2 regions of the Aestuariimicrobium sp. Y1814 genome follow, and region 1 is predicted to be linked to the other one. Evidence: predicted binding sites of a transcription regulator. Region 1 holds the regulator's gene; the other holds the start of a gene.
What was found. Region 1 encodes HrcA, which represses chaperone genes, less so after heat shock. Its sites were predicted from a motif close to TTGGCACTCGNNNNNNNCGAGTGCCAA; they were not measured.
Positions count from the first base shown of each region.

Region 2: groL (chaperonin GroEL) is a predicted target of HrcA. The motif match lies at 6,577-6,603, and genes of this name have one in related genera.

Region 1 is NZ_JBNJRW010000003.1:261,495-269,528, forward strand. It holds gene ACQE3C_RS05400 (hypothetical protein) at 1-519, shown strand, start outside; gene ACQE3C_RS05405 (inositol monophosphatase family protein) at 594-1,373, shown strand; gene ACQE3C_RS05410 (MBL fold metallo-hydrolase) at 1,363-2,253, opposite strand; gene hrcA (heat-inducible transcriptional repressor HrcA) at 2,381-3,397, shown strand; gene dnaJ (molecular chaperone DnaJ) at 3,408-4,595, shown strand; gene ACQE3C_RS05425 (16S rRNA (uracil(1498)-N(3))-methyltransferase) at 4,592-5,368, shown strand; gene tgt (tRNA guanosine(34) transglycosylase Tgt) at 5,365-6,603, shown strand; gene ACQE3C_RS05435 (helix-turn-helix transcriptional regulator) at 6,610-7,602, opposite strand; gene ACQE3C_RS05440 (hypothetical protein) at 7,724-7,909, shown strand.
Region 2 is NZ_JBNJRW010000006.1:117,996-126,029, forward strand. It holds gene ACQE3C_RS08890 (hypothetical protein) at 348-659, shown strand; gene ACQE3C_RS08895 (copper homeostasis protein CutC) at 604-1,311, opposite strand; gene ACQE3C_RS08900 (hypothetical protein) at 1,397-1,870, shown strand; gene ACQE3C_RS08905 (hypothetical protein) at 1,976-2,263, shown strand; gene ACQE3C_RS08910 (hypothetical protein) at 2,274-3,050, shown strand; gene ACQE3C_RS08915 (hypothetical protein) at 3,053-3,826, shown strand; gene ACQE3C_RS08920 (hypothetical protein) at 3,833-4,153, opposite strand; gene ACQE3C_RS08925 (hypothetical protein) at 4,150-4,587, opposite strand; gene groL (chaperonin GroEL) at 4,809-6,431, opposite strand; gene ACQE3C_RS08935 (hypothetical protein) at 6,661-7,137, shown strand; gene ACQE3C_RS08940 (DUF3263 domain-containing protein) at 7,165-7,467, opposite strand; gene manA (mannose-6-phosphate isomerase, class I) at 7,610-8,034, shown strand, end outside.

The DNA of each region.
Region 1 (8,034 bases):
TACGCCGGCTTCGGCCCGGTCGACCTCGACCAGGCGCTGGCCGCCGACCCGGCCGCGGCCGCTCCCAGGGACCGCTCCCACCTCAGCGTCGTGCCCGACCCGACCGACCACCCGACCCCGACGGACGAACCCGACCCCGAACAGGCCCGGGAACACGCCAGGGAGCGCGCCGAACAAGCCCTGGCCCGGGCCCAGCAGGACCACCAGCACGCCGAACGCGCCCACGACCGGGCCACCCGGTCCCAAGAACGAGCCCTGCAGGCCCAGGCCCGGGCGCAGACCTCCCGCGAGGAGGCGGTGCTGCGCCGCGACCAGGCCCGGGCCGACCTGGAGGCGGCCCGGCAGGCCCTGGCCAGGGCCGAGGACCACCTGCAGCAGGCCGACGAGAAACTCACCGGCGCCGACGACCGGCTCGCGGCCGCCGACCAGGAACTGGACGACACCGCCCACCAGCTGGCCGCGAGTGCCGACCGGCTCGCCGAGGCGCGCAGCAGTCGAGATCTGGACTCCGGTTCGTGACCTGACCAGCGCTACTGGTTGACTTCACCCCAGAGACCCGGCCGACTCCGAGGCCTTGCACACAGGGGAGAGCAATGGACACCGAAGCAGTGATGGACATGATCAAGCAGGTTGCCGACGACGTGATCAACCCACGCTTCCGTGCGCTGGCCGACGACGAGATCATCGAGAAGGACGGCCCCGCAGACCTGGTCACCGTCGCCGACCGCGAGGCGGAAGAAGCGATCACCGCCCACCTGCTGGCCGCCTACCCCGACTGCGTGGTCATCGGCGAGGAGGCCACCTTCGAGAACCCGCGGCTGCTCGACCGCGTCGGCACCGCCGAACACGCCTTCCTGGTCGACCCGATCGACGGCACCAAGAACTTCACCGAGGGCAAGGTCGAACACGCCGTCATGGTCGCCGAACTCAAGCACGGGGTCACCACCCGATCCTGGATCCACCAGCCGGCGCTGGGCCACGACTACATCGCCGAACTCGGGGCCGGCGCCTTCCTCGACGGGCAGAAGCTGACCAAGCGGCGGCCGGTCACCGGCACCCCGCAGGGGCGCACCAGCCGCCAGCGGCTGCTGGACACCGACACCGGCGGTGAACTGCAGTTCCACCTGAGCAAGTGGTGCTGCGGGGTCGACTACCCAGACATCGCCAACGGCTCCAACGACTTCCTGCTCTACGTCAACAACAAGCCCTGGGACCACGCCCCCGGCGCCCTGCTGGTCGCCGAGGCCGGCGGGGGAGTGTTCAGCTGGACCGGCAGCCCCTACCAGGCCGGCAGCACCGAGAAGGGCCTGCTGGCCGTAGGCCACCCCGAACTGGTGCCCACCATCAAGCGGCTGCTCGACCTCAGGGTGTGATCAGCGGCAGCTTCGTCCGGGGCACCTGGCCGTGGCCGGCCAGTTCGGCGTAGAGCAGCGGCAGCGCCGCCTTGACGGTGTCGGGGCTGAAGTACCACTCCCATTCCGAGGCGCCCGGGTGCGGGCTGCCGCCGGGCAGGGTCGGGGTGTCGATCGCCTCGAGTGCCTGCTCCAGCCGCACCCCACGGTTGACCAGCGCCTCGGCCGACCCGTACAGGGTGGAGATGTGGGCCCGCTGCTCGAAGACCTGCAGGTGGGTGGCCACCGGCCCGTGGCCGGGGACGAAGACGCTGGTCTCGTCGGCGCCACCGAGGATGCCGTCCAGGGCCATCGGCCACTTCTCGATGGTCGACTCCGGGCCGACCTGCGGGTCACCGGAGGTCTCGAGCAGGTCACCGGTGAACCACACCCTGCGGGCCGGCACCTGCACCAGCACATCACCCTGGGTGTGGGCGGGCCCGAAGTGCAGCAGCTCGACCCGCAGGCCACCCAGGTCGAGGGCGTGCACCAGCGAGAACGGCCTGGTCGGCGCCACCAGCCCGGCGGGGGTCCCCGGCTGGGAACGGGCCTCCTCGAGGTCGGCCAGCAACTGCTCGTGACCGTAGGACTCGGCCCCGGGAATGCCGCCCAGCCCGTGGAAGTGGTCCCAGTGGCCGTGGGTGATCACCACCCGGTCGACCGGGCGCCCCACCAGGTCACGGGCCGACTCGGCGATCGCCCGGCCGTGGTCGGGGCTGGAGCCGGCATCGACGAGCAGCACGTGCTCGGAGCCGACGACCAGGCCGATGTTCACCCCGGCAGGTTCGCAGGCCATCACCCAGATGTCGTCTGCCACCGGCTGCCAGGTACTGGTCGTCCACTGCACGTCACGAGAGTCCACGCCCCCAGCCTGCCACGAAACGAGCACCCCACGAATCGGAGTAGACTGGCACTCGTTTGCCCGGAGTGCCAACAATGGCGGCCCGGGAGGAGCTGGTGGCCGGGACCGGTCAAGGAGGTGCGTGGGGATGGACGACCGCAAGCTGGACGTGCTGCGAGCCATCGTCACCGACTACGTCTCCAGCCGTGAGCCGGTCGGGTCGAAGGCCCTGGTCGAACGCCACAACCTGAGCGTCTCGGCGGCCACCGTCCGCAACGACATGGCCGTCCTCGAGGACGAGGGCTACATCACCCAACCCCACACCAGCGCCGGACGAATCCCCACTGACAAGGGCTATCGCCTGTTCGTGGACCGCCTCGGGGCGGTCAAGCCGCTGTCGGCGGCCGAGAAGCGGGCGGTGACCACCTTCATGAGCGGCGCGGTCGACCTCGACGACATCGTCTCGCGGACGGTACGGCTGCTGGCCCAGCTCACCCGCCAGGTCGCGATCGTCCAGTACCCCAGCACCGACGCCGCGGTGGTCCGCCACGTCGAACTGGTCTCGCTGACCGTCGACCGGGCCCTGGTGGTGCTGATCACCTCCACCGGGCGGGTCGAGCAGCGGGTGCTCGACCTGCCGACCCACACCGAGGACCAACTGGCGGCATTGCGCCAACGGCTGAACGTGGCGGTCGCCGACCAGCTGCCGACGGTGGCCGCCGACCGGCTGAACACCGTCATCGAGGAGACCCCGAACGCCGACCGGGTGCACACCAGCACCGTGGTGGCGACCCTGCTCGAAATGTTGGCCACCGACCCCAGCGCCCGGATCGTGGTGGCCGGTGTGCCGAACCTGACCCGGTTCGCCGAGAACTTCGAGACGGCCGTCCAACCGGTGCTGGAAGCGCTGGAGGAGCAGGTCGTCCTGCTGCGGCTGCTCGGCGAGACCCGGGTGGACACCGACGACGTGACCGTCCGGATCGGGCAGGAGAACCCCTACGAGGGCCTGCAGTCGACCTCGCTGGTGGCCAGCCCGTATGGTGAGCCGGGCCACACCTCGGCGAGCCTGGGCGTGATGGGCCCCACCCGGATGGACTACCCCACGACCATTGCTTCGGTGCGTGCGGTGGCACGCTACCTGGGCCGTTTCCTGGCGGAAGGATGACACCACTCAGATGAGCCGTGACTACTACGAGGTGCTCGGGGTTCCCCGCGATGCGACCCCCGAACAGATCAAGAAGGCCTACCGCAAGATGGCCATGAAGGTGCACCCCGACGTCGCCAGCGACGCTGACTCGGCCGAGAAGTTCAAGGAGGTGCAGGAGGCCTACGAGGTCCTGCACGACGAGCACAAGCGGGCAATTTATGACCGCGGTGGCGACCCCAACGGGCGCGGCGGTGGCGCTGGCTTCCAAGACTTCGGTGGTTTCGGTGGTGGGTTCACCAGCGGCGCCGGTGGGTTCGACTTCACCAACCTGGTCGATGCCATGTTCGGTGCCCAGGCCCAGCGCGGGCCGCGCTCGCGGACCCGCCGCGGGCAGGATGCGCTGGTGCGCCAGAGCTTGACCCTGGCCGAGGCCGCTTTCGGGGTCACCAAGCCGCTGACCATCGACACCGCCGTGGTCTGCCCCAAGTGCACCGGGTCGGGCGCCGAGGAGGGCTCGGAGCCGGTCACCTGCGCCACCTGCCACGGCCGCGGAGACGTCACCTCGGTGCAGCGTTCCTTCCTGGGTGACATCCGCACCTCGCAGCCCTGCCCCCAGTGCCGCGGCTACGGCTCCGTGATCCCGCAGCCCTGCGGTGAGTGCTCCGGTGAGGGCCGGGTGCGCCACAAGCGCCAGATCAGCGTGAAGATCCCGGCCGGGGTCAGCACCGGCAACCGCATCCACCTGGAGTCCCAGGGTGAGGTCGGCCCCGGCGGTGGTCCGGCCGGCGACCTGTACGTCGAGCTGGTCGTGGCCAACCACGACGTGTTCACCCGCGACGGTGACAACCTCGAACTGGCGCTGCGCATCCCGATGACCGCTGCCGCGCTGGGCACCAGGATCCCGGTGACCACCCTGGAAGCCGAACGCGACGACTCCGACCCGGCCGACCGCCAGGTCAACGTCGAGGTGCCGGCCGGCACCCAGTCCGGCACCCGCATCGCCATCCCCAACCGTGGCGTGCCCCGGCTGCGCGGCGGCGGACGAGGCGAGCTGGGCATCACCTTCGTCGTCCAGACCCCCACCAAGCTGGACGACCAGCAGCGTGACCTGCTGCGCCAGCTGGCCGAGGTCCGCGACGAGACCAGCATCAGCTCCGAGCCCGACAAGGGCCACAAGGGTGTCTTCGGGCGCATCAAGGAAGCCTTCGGCGGATGACCGACGCGCTCTACCTCGGCGAGCCCGACCAGGTCGCCCGGGCCGGGGTGGGCGACAGCTTCACCCTGTCCGGGGACGAGGGCCGCCACGCGGTGGCCGTCAAGCGCACCCGGGTGGGGGAGTCGATTCTGGTGAGCGACGGCCAGGGCCGCATGCTGCGGGTGCAGGTCGAGGCCGTCGACCAGAAGACCCTGACCGGGCAGGTGATGGGCATCGACCAGCTGCCCGAGCCGCGCTGGGTCTGGCGCGTCGTCCAGGCCCTGGCCAAGGGTGAGCGCGGCGACCTGTCGGTCGAGATCCTGACCGAGGTCGGCGTGCACCAGCTCAGCGCCTGGCAGTCGCGGCGCAGCATCGTCAAGTGGGACGCCAAGGCCGACAAGGGACTCGCCAAATGGCAGGCCACCGCGCGGGAGGCCGCCAAGCAGTCCCGGCGCGCCTGGGTGCCGCAGGTGCACCCCGAGGTGATCACGCTCAGGAACCTGCTCGCGCACCTGCGTGCGGTCGGCGGGCTGGTGCTGGTCGCCCATGAGGAGGCGACCACCCCGATCGCCGAGGTGAGGCTGCCCGCGGAAGGCCCGGTGACCGTGCTGGTCGGCCCCGAGGGCGGCATCAGCCCCGAGGAACTCACCGAACTGGAAGCCGCCGGCGCCACGCCGGTGCTGATCAGTGAGCACGTGCTGCGGGCCTCCACCGCCGGCGCGGTGGCGCTGGTGCAACTGCAACTGCTCGCCGCCCAGCAGCACGGCGGTGCCACGAGCGGGGCGACGTCATGACCGCCACGGACTTCGGGTTCACCCCCGGTGCGGTGCTCGACAACGGGTTGGGCCGCACCGGGGTGATCCACACCCCGCACGGTGAGATCGCCACCCCCGCCTTCGTGGCGGTCGGCACCAAGGCCACGGTCAAAGCCGTCGTCCCCGAAGCGGTCGCCGACCTGGGGGCCCAGGCGGTGCTGGCCAACGCCTACCACCTCTACCTGCAGCCCGGCGCCGACATCGTCGATGCCGCCGGCGGGCTCGGCCGGTTCATGAACTGGCCCGGGCCGACGTTCACCGATTCGGGGGGCTTCCAGGTGATGAGCCTGGGGGCGGGCTTCAAGAAGGTGCTGGCGATGGGCACCGACCGGGTCACCGACGACCAGGTCATCGCCGAGGGCAAGGAACGCCTGGCCCACGTCGACGACGACGGGGTCACTTTCAAGAGCCACCTCGACGGGTCGAAGCACCGCTTCACCCCGGAGGTCTCGATGCAGGTGCAGCACCAGTTGGGCGCCGACATCATGTTCGCCTTCGACGAGCTGACCACCCTGATGAACACCCGCGCCTACCAGGAGGAGTCGCTCGAACGCACCCGGCTGTGGGCGATCCGCTGCCTGGCCGAGCACCGCCGCCTCACCGAGGAACGCGCAGACAAGCCGTACCAGGCGCTGTTCGGGGTGCTGCAGGGCGCCCAGTACGAAGACCTCCGGCGCCGGGCCGCCCGCGACCTCGGTGCCATGGAGGTCGACGGGCAACGCTTCGACGGCTTCGGGATCGGCGGTGCGCTCGAGAAGGAGAACCTGGGCACCATCGTCGGCTGGGTCGCCGAGGAACTGCCCTTCGACAAGCCACGACACCTGCTCGGCATCAGCGAACCGGACGACTTCTTCGCTGCCTGCGCCGCCGGCGCCGACACCTTCGACTGCGTCAACCCCTCCCGGGTGGCCCGCAACGCGGCGATCTACACCGCCGACGGGCGCTACAACGTGAACACCGCCGCGTCGCGGCGGGCCTTCGTGCCGTTGGAGGAGGGCTGCGACTGCTACACCTGCACGCACTACACCCGCGCCTACCTGCACCACCTGTTCAAGGCCAAGGAGATGCTCTCGGCGACCCTGGCCACCATCCACAACGAACGGTTCACGGTGCGGCTGGTCGACAACATTCGGGCGGCGATGGCCGCCGGTGATTTCGAGGCCTACCGCGAGGAGTTCATGGGCCGGTTCTACGGCCCCGGCCAGTACAGCTAGCGGGCGTCAACTCGGATCGGGCCCGCTTGGCGGGTCCAGCGGGTGCAGGGATGCCGCCAGCCGGGTGACCAGCTGGGCCATCGCCGCCTGCAGTTCCGGGCCCTCGTCGATGCTGAAGTCGTGCGGGATCTCGGCCAACCACTCGGCGGCGAAGGCGTCCGGGGTGCTGGTGCTGCCGACCAGAACGCAGCGCCCGGGGTGGTCGGGGTGGGGGCTGAGCCGGCCCATGGACGGCCCGATCCAGTGCTTCACCTGCTCCAGCGGCGCATCGAAGGTGACCTGGAACGGGTAGCGCCACCCCATCGCCAGGTTCTTCTCGAACTCGGCGACCGGGTCCAGCCCCTCGGGCACCTCCGCGGTCACCCCGGTGTCGACCACCTCACTGATCCGGTCGATGCGGTAGGTGCGCACCGCCTTGACCCGGTGCGAATGGCACAGCAGGTACCACTTGCCGAACCGGACCACCACCGCCCACGGGTCGACGCGTTCTCGCCAGTGCCTGTGTTCGGTGGTGTAGTCCAGCTCGAGCTGGGTGTGGCCGGCCACCGCAGCGATGACGGCGGTGATGACCTCCGGGTCGGTGTCGACCCGCTGGTGGCTCGACGAGGTCCGGGCGTGCTGGATCATCAGCGCCGCCGGGTGACCGACCCGTTCGGGCAACGCGCCGACCAACTTGCCCAGGGCCTGCTCGACCGGCTCCGACAGGCCACCACCGGTGTGCGTCCCGTCCAGCGCGGCCATCACCAGGCCCAGCGCCTCGGTGGCGCTGAACAGCAGCGGGGGCAGCCGCAGCCCCCTGCCCAGCCGGTAGCCGCCGCAGGGTCCCCGCTCCGACTCGATCGGCACCCCGATGTCGCGCAGGGTGGTGATGCTGCGCCGCGCGGCCCGCTCCGAGACGCCCAGGCGCTCACCGATCTGGGCGGCCGTGGCACCCGGACGGTTCTGCAGCACCTCCAGCGCCAGCAGCGCGCGGGCAGTGGGTCCGGAGTCGGGGAACATTGCCCCATCGTGTCACCAATTCTGACCAGATGTCGTCCGGAACCACTCCTAGGGTGGAGTCAACACCACGACGAGAGGCACTCCGATGACAACGATGGCGACCCGGGCCCACCCGGTCCGAGTGGGCACACTCCAGGCCACCCGGCGCGCGGCAGTGGTGCCGCACAGCCGGCCCAGCCGCTGGACCAGCCTGCGGCGCTGGTTCGCGCGCATCCAGTGGGACCAGGTGGCACAGCACCGCGACGCCGACACCCGCGCCCTGCGCCACGAGGCCGAGCAGCGCCGACTGTTCGGTTCGCTGCGCTGACAGGGTCACTGCAGGCAGGGTCAAGGCACGAAGGGTGACCCGTCACACAATGCGTGACGAGAATCACAGTGAAATCACAATGAACATTCTCAACTATGTTGAGAAATCACTTCCATGGGGGTAAC
Region 2 (8,034 bases), on a different contig from region 1:
TACGCCTCACCACTGACACAACCAACTGCATAAGGGTTGGGCCAATTCACTGCCCGCCGGAATCATTTCCATGACAGCGTCACAAGAGCGTCACCGTCACCGGACACGGGGGTCATCGAGGGGGCAACCATGTGGGGAGAAAACCACGAACTGGACGAGGACGACCCGACGCGAGGACGAGCCCGGCGAGGCCGCCGGGGAAGGACCGCTGATGAGCTGGGACAACTACAACGCCCTCACCGAGCAGCTCGAGAAGGTGCACGACCGGCTCGAGGCGCTCACCCCCGGACGAGGGGCTCGGCCACTGGCAGGGTCGCGAGTCGACCGGTCGCAGCGCCGATGGTGCGGTGCAGCTGCGACTCTACCTGCGGCGACGCTACGCCGAGGTGCAGTTCGACCCGCGGCGGCTGGCGTCGTCGCGGATCAATGACGTCGACCGGGCCGTGCTGGAGGCCGACCGTGAGGCCCACGCCGCCGCCGGCGCCCACTACCAGCCCGGCCTGCACGGGTGGACGAACCACTTCCCCGCCGCCGACGCCACCGCTGCACAGCCCATCAGCAGCCACGTGCCCCTGAACGATGCACTTGGAGAGGTTCAGCCCCTCAGCCGGGGTGGGCGTGCCGTACTTCGGTGTCGACCAGGTGCTTCCATGAGCTGACCAGGTCGGCGTCCACCCACGCCTTGTAGCTGCCCTGCGGACGAGCGCGGCTGCCGATGTGGAAGCTGGTGACCCCGGCGCGCGCGAGCCAGGGCACGTGTTCAGGCGCCAGTCCGCCGCCGGCCATCACCAGGCCGGCGGCCCGGGGGACGTCACGGATGGTCTGCAGCAGGTCGTCGAGCCCGTGCTCCACCCCACGTGGGGAGCCGGCGGTCAGCACCTGGTCGACCCGCGGCAGGTCGGGCAGCACCTGCCAGGCCCGGCGGGCATCGAGGGCGTGGTCGACGGCCCGGTGGAAGGTCCACGGCCAGTCCCCCTCACCAACCAGGGCGTGGACGACCTCGGTGTCGACGTCGCCGTGGCCGTTGAGGAAGCCGAGCACGACGCCGTCGGCGCCGGCATCGAGGTAGGACATGATCAGGCCCCGCAGCCGGGTCGCCTCTCCCCCGTCGGTGCCGAACCCCGGACGAAGCCGCACCATCGGGCGCAGTTCGATGTCGATCCTGGCCCTGGTCTTCTCGACCATGGCCGGTTCCGGGGACATGCCGTCATCGTCGAGGCTGCCGAGCAGTTCGACCCGGTCGGCCCCGCCCTCCTCGGCGCGACGGGCATCGTTCTCGTGGAGGGCAATCACCTCCAGCAAGCCACTCATGGGTCAAGTGTGCTGCCGCGGGCGCGTCCCCGTCGGGAGCAACGCCGCACGAGGGCGTGCACCACGGGCGAGCTAGCCTGTCCCCATGTCACAGGGAAGCCAGTTCAACCAGCTGTTCGGCATCGTCGCCGGACTGGTGGGCCTGGCATTGGTCGCCACCATCGCGGTCTACTTCTGGACGCAGCGCGATCAATCCCTGACCACCGAGCGTCGGGTGAATGCCGCGCTGGCCAGTGCCGCCGGCGACTGCGAGGGGGACCCCCAGCTCATCCGGGTGACCAAGGACTCGATGGTCGTCCACTGCCAGGGCCCCGCCGGCTCACAGTGGGCCCAGTGGGAGGACGGCCGCGTCCGCAGGTACGGGTCAAGCGCTGCTCAGCCCAACGCGGCCACCTTCCCCGTCCTCCACCCATTTCCCGACGTGGTGGCTTCACATCTGGAGGCACACCCTGATGACGTCATCGTCTACGAAGCTCGCGAGGAGGGCGGGCTCCGCATCACCCTCGGGCGCGCGGGCAGCGCCACCGCAGTGGACGAGAACCTCCAGCCGTTGCGCTGAGTGCCCCTGTCAGGCAGGGTCCACCGCCGCAGGCCATGACCCCGCCCCGTGCCATGATTCTGCCCACGAGCTGAACGAGGTCATCAAGGGGGAGGGCACCGCAGGATGAGCTACTACACCGAGACCGCACGACCGGACATGATCCGCGTCTCAGAGCTGATGGACGGGCTCGCCACCGACTACGAGTCACAGGTGAAGGGCGCCACCGGCCAGATGGGTGCGTTGGGTTGGCCCCTGATGATGTTCTTCTGCGTCGAGCCGTACAACCAGTCGCTGCGCTACGCCCGCGACGCCGCGGAAGATGTCGGGGCGAGCGTCACCGCCATGTCCACAGCCATCAACCAGATCGTCGAGGTGTATCGCCGCCTCGAAGACGCCGCCGTCGTCCGCTGAGGAGCCAGTCATGAGCGAGACCTCCCTGAACCTGGCAGGACCGGCCGTCGCGGCCATGTCCGGCCCATCCATCGCCATTCTGGCCACCCAGGCGGCCACGCTTGCCGCTGCCGCCGGGGCCACCGTGCCGAGCGGTGCCGCCACCATCGTCCTGGCCACCGACGTCGGCGCGATTGCTCTTGCCCTGTGCGACCCGGTGGCCTTCTTCACCGAGGGGGGCCAGTGGTCGACGGTGAGCCAGTACTGCAACGCCTTCACCAATGGCCTCGAACTTCCCATCGTCGAGCTGGGCAAGTCGTGGCAGGGTCCCGCTGCTGAGGCCTTCGTCGCGTACATCGACCAGTTGCGCACCGATGTCTTCCCCAAGATCGCGGCGCTGGCCGACGCGGAGAAGGCCCTGCTGGAGGCCGCGGGGTGGGCTGTGGTGTCGGCCGCCATGGGCTTCGTGGCCCTGAATGTCCCGCTGATCGTCACCGCCTTGATGCTGCTCGGCCTCGCCCCGGCCACCTTGGGGAGTTCCCTGGCCGGGCAGTGGCCGGCAGCTGCCAGCTGGGCCGCGCTGATCCTTGCCGCGGTCGGTTTCGAGATCAAGCTGTTCACCGATCTCAACAAGCAGCTCACGGCCGTCACGAAGGCCGGCGAGACCCTCTCGAACTACCTGAACTCCTCCATCACCGACCTCAGCGCCAACAACCTGCGCCCGCCGGACCTCAACATCCCTCCGGTCAACGCTGACATCGACGAACTGAGTGAGTACACCTCCCAGTTCGGCCCGCAGGGGGCATGACGGTGACGCAACCCCCGCTGCCGCCCCGATTCGCCGAGGTCTCCGAGGCCCTGCGCTCGGCCATGGGCGACCCCGAAGCCATCGCGGTACAGGCCGAGCGCATGCAGGCGCTCCACCAGGAACTGCTGTCGATCACGGCCGAACCCCAGGAGGGCCACTCCGAGTCCTCCCGCTGCACGGTCACGCTGGACGCAGGCGGCGCCCTCCATGCCGTCGCCTTCGACGGCAGCCTCACCTTGCGCCCGACGCCGACCACCATCACGCAGGAGTTCCAGGAGGCCTACGAATCGGCCAGGGCCACCGCCTTCGAGAACATGCGGACGAAGTACAAGGAGCAGTTCGACATTGAGCTGCCCGAGTTCGATGCCCGCACGGCCGAGGCCACCCAGGAGGCCGAGGCGGGGATCGCCGCGAGCCTCGCGCCGGCCCTGCAGGATTCACTGCTGGGGCCGAAGCTCGCCGGCATCGTCGAGCGGACCCGCGCCTTCGCCCAACGGGAGTTCGTGGGTACCGACGGCTGCGTCACCCTGACCATGCGTCCGGACAAGCAACCGACCACCGTCGAGATCGACCCGATGCTGTTGCGCGACATCGACAACATCACCTTGGGCGAGCAGTTCCTGCGCGCCTGGCAGAATGCCGCCGCTGCCATCGATGAGGCCCAGGCCGAACTCAGTGCTGTCGAATGGGGAGACCTGGATCCCCAGGTGATCCGCGCCCGCGCCGAGGAGTCCCTGGACGTCGCTCGACGCAAGATTGCCGAAGCCGGGTTCTGACGGCGCTCAGACCCGGGCACCGTCCAGGGTCCAGGTGCCGTTGGTGCCCTCTGCGGTCACGAAGAGCCTGATGCCCTCAGCCGTGCTGCGCACGTCCACGTACTGGATGGTGTCCCGGGGGATCTCCGAAAAGACAGCCTGCAATGCCGCCGCCAGCTTGTCGGCGGGCACGTCGGCCACCGCGAAGGGCTGCTCAACCAGCAGCGAAGCATTCGAGTCGCACGGCAGCGTGATGCCCTGGCCGCCCTCGCCGAATGTCGAGTGCTGCAGCCCGGGCAGGCACTGGGTGCCGCTGACGTCGGCCTGCTCGGGGGTGAAGACGGTCACCGACGGCGATCCGCATGGTGCCCACCTGCCCGCCGTGGCTGGTGCCGAACTCCGCCAGCACCTGCGCCAGTGAGGCGGACGTCCTTGCACTGCTGGTCGGCAGCGGCGCGGGCGTCGACCAGCTCCTGGATGGGCAGTTCGTCCACCGGTTTGGCGCCCAGGGACAGGTGGTTGACCTCACCCACCGAACCACCGCCGCACAGCACCCCGTAGCTGGTGAGCTGGTTGCCCTTGCGCAGGACGATGCCGCCGCCGGTGCTACTGAGGGTGAGCTCGGCGACCCCGTCCGCCCCGGTTTCGGTCACCCTCGCCGAGGCCTGCTCACGCACATGGTCGACGCTCAGGGGTTTGTCACCCCCGGTGCAGCCGACGAGGGCAACGCAGGCGATGCCTGCGGCGAGGACGGCCCGGAGCCTGGCGGTGGCGTGTCGCACGGGTCATGGTCATGACCGTAGTCCCCTCACCGTCCGGCCGGCGCGGGCAAGCCCCTACCAGCCGGAGGAACTGCCGGCTTGGTTCAGGATCGCATCGGACTGGTTGACATCCATCCAGTCCGCTTCGTCCGGAAAGGCCCGGGCGGACGAGGGGAACGCCGAACGGGCGGCCCTCCCGCAGGAGGACCGCCCGTCCAGCTGGTGCAACTGGTGGCGTGGACTCAGAAGTCCATGCCGCCCATGCCGCCGTCAGCGCCACCGGGCATCGCGACAGCCTTCTCGGGCTTGTCGGCGATGATCGCCTCGGTGGTGAGGAACAGGCCGGCGATCGAGGCCGCGTTCTGCAGCGCCGAACGGGTCACCTTGGCCGGGTCGATGATGCCGGCTTCCAGCATGTTGACGTACTCGCCGGTCGCAGCGTTCAGGCCGTGCGAGGTCTCCAGGCCAAGCACCTTCTCGACCACGACACCGCCCTCGAGGCCGGCGTTGCTGGCGATCTGGCGCAGCGGGGCCGAGGTGGCCGAGAACACGATCTGTGCACCGGTGGCCTCGTCACCCTCCAGGTCGACCTTGGCCGACTTGGCAGCCTGCACCAGGGCCACGCCGCCACCGGCGACCAGACCCTCTTCGACGGCAGCCTTCGCGTTGCGGACGGCGTCCTCGATGCGGTGCTTGCGCTCCTTGAGCTCGACCTCGGTGGCAGCGCCGACCTTGATCACGGCAACGCCGCCGGCCAGCTTGGCCAGCCGCTCCTGCAGCTTCTCGCGGTCGTAGTCGGAATCGGAGTTCTCGATCTCGTTGCGGATCTGCTGCACGCGACCAGCGATGGCCTCGGGGTCACCGGCGCCCTCGACGATGGTGGTCTCGTCCTTGGTGATGACGACCGAACGGGCCTGGCCCAGCAGGTCGAGGGTGGCGGTGTCGAGCGAGAGGCCGACCTCGGAGGAGATCACGGTGCCGTTGGTCAGGGTGGCGATGTCCTGCAGCATGGCCTTGCGGCGGTCACCGAAGCCGGGGGCCTTGACGGCGACCGACTTGAAGGTGCCACGGATCTTGTTGACGATCAGGCCGGCCAGGGCCTCGGAGTCGACGTCCTCAGCGATGACCAGCAGCGGCTTGGAGGCCTGCATGACCTTCTCGAGCAGCGGCAGCAGGTCCTTCAGCGAGCTGACCTTGGAGTTCACGATGAGGATGTAGGGGTCCTCGAGCACGGCCTCCATGCGCTCGGTGTCGGTGACGAAGTAGGGCGAGATGTAGCCCTTGTCGAAGCGCATGCCCTCGGTGAGCTCGAGCTCGACGCCGAAGGTGTTCGACTCCTCGACGGTGATGACGCCTTCCTTGCCGACCTTGTCCATCGCATCGGCGATGATCTCGCCGACCGACGGGTCAGCGGCCGAGATCGAGGCGGTGGCAGCGATCTGCTCACGGGTCTCGACGGGGCGGGCCTGCTCGGCCAGCTCGGTGACGATGGCCTCGACGGCCAGCTCGATGCCGCGCTTCAGCTCGATCGGGTTGGCGCCGGCGGTGACGTTGCGCAGGCCCTCGCGGACCATCGCCTGGGCCAGCACGGTGGCGGTGGTGGTGCCGTCGCCTGCGACGTCGTCAGTCTTCTTGGCGACCTCCTTGACCAGCTCGGCGCCGATCTTCTCGTAGGGGTCGTCCAACTCAATTTCCTTGGCGATGGACACGCCGTCGTTGGTGATGGTGGGGGCGCCCCACTTCTTCTCCAGCACGACGTTGCGGCCCTTGGGGCCAAGGGTGACCTTCACCGCGTCGGCGAGGGTGTTCATGCCCCGCTCGAGGGCGCGGCGGGCCTCGACGTTGAATTCAATCAGCTTTGCCATGGTTCCTGGGGAATCCTCCCGCGTCGGGGGCTGTCGAGCCCCATTGGTGGTGAACGCCAAACCGGTGCCCGCGACGGACGGCTCGTGGGAGCCTCACCTGCCTGGCGGCGGTAGCACTCTGACGCAACGAGTGCTAACACCATTCTTAGCACTCGACCCAAGCGAGTGCAAAGATCGGGACGATCCCAGCACGCCTGCGACCGGGTCCGGGTCCGGCAGAATGGACCTCGTGAGCAACCCACTGATGCCCCGCGTGCGCAACTTCGCGAACTGGTGCAACCTGTCGACCCCCTTGGGCCTGGTCGTCGCCGCGATCGGCCGCGCGCGGGTCTTCCGCGGCCCGGACGGGATCTGGATGGCCGAGGGCTACCGGTTGGGCTTCCCGATGGCAGGCGCCTTCACCATCGGTTCGGTGGTGCTGACCGCCTCACCGTCGTGGGCCGCGATCATGGCGCGTCGTCCGGGGTTGCTGGAACACGAGGTCAACCACACTTGGCAGTGGGCCTACTCGCTCGGGTTGCCGTACCTGCCGGTGTACGCGGCGGCCATGGGCTGGTCGTGGCTGCGCACCGGTGACCGCGCAGCGGCCAACTTCTTCGAGCAGTCGGCCGACCTCCAGCTGGGTGGCTACCGCAGCGCCCCGGTTCGTCCGCTGCGCCAGGGCTTCGCCCAACTGCGGACGATGGCCTCGCGCCCGCGCAAGTAGAGCGGTCGCCCCCGGTCGGTGGTGGGCTCAGCCGTGCTGGGCCAACCGCGAGGCTGACCGGGCCCGCTGGCGCTGCTCGCGCAGTCGGCGCAGTCGCTTGACCAGCAGGGGCTGGGCCGCGAGCGCAGCCGGGTCGTCCAGCAATGCGTTCAGGATCTGGTGGTAGGCGGTGGTGGACATGCCGAAGCGTTCACGGATCTCGCTGCTCTTGGTCGCGTCGGCGGCCCACCAGGACTTCTCGAACTCGAGAATGGCGGCGTCACGCTCGCTCAGGCCCGGCTCGGCGGCGGGCGCCTGCGGGACGGCAGTGATGTGGCTTCGAACTGACATGGCGACAGTCTAGCGACCGAATCACAGCCATGTCATTCATGCCGGTGGTGCCGCATTCGTTAGAATCGGCTGGGCACTCGCCCACCCGATGCTGCACCATTGCCCGTCGGACGACCCCCTGAACACACTAGGAACTCAAGAAATGCTGCTCCTCGAGGGCCGGATCCAGAACTACGCCTGGGGCTCGGTGGACTCCATCCCCAGCATCCTCGGCGTGGACCCGACCGGGGAGCCGCAGGCCGAGTTGTGGTTGGGAGCCCACGGACTGGCCCCGAGTGACCTGCCCGAGCAGGGCCGCGACCTGCGGACCTGGTTGTCGGAGCACCCCGAGGCGCTCGGGCAGCGTTCGGTCGAGGCCTTCGGGCCGCGACTGCCATTCCTGCTGAAGGTGCTGGCGGCGGCGCAGCCGCTGAGCCTGCAGGCCCACCCGAACCGCGAGCAGGCCGAGGCCGGGTTCGCCGCCGAGAACGAGCGCGGCTTGTCGCTGACCGACCCGCGGCGCAGCTTCAAGGACGACTGGCCCAAGCCCGAGATGGCAGTGGCGCTCACCGAGTTCAGCACCCTGAC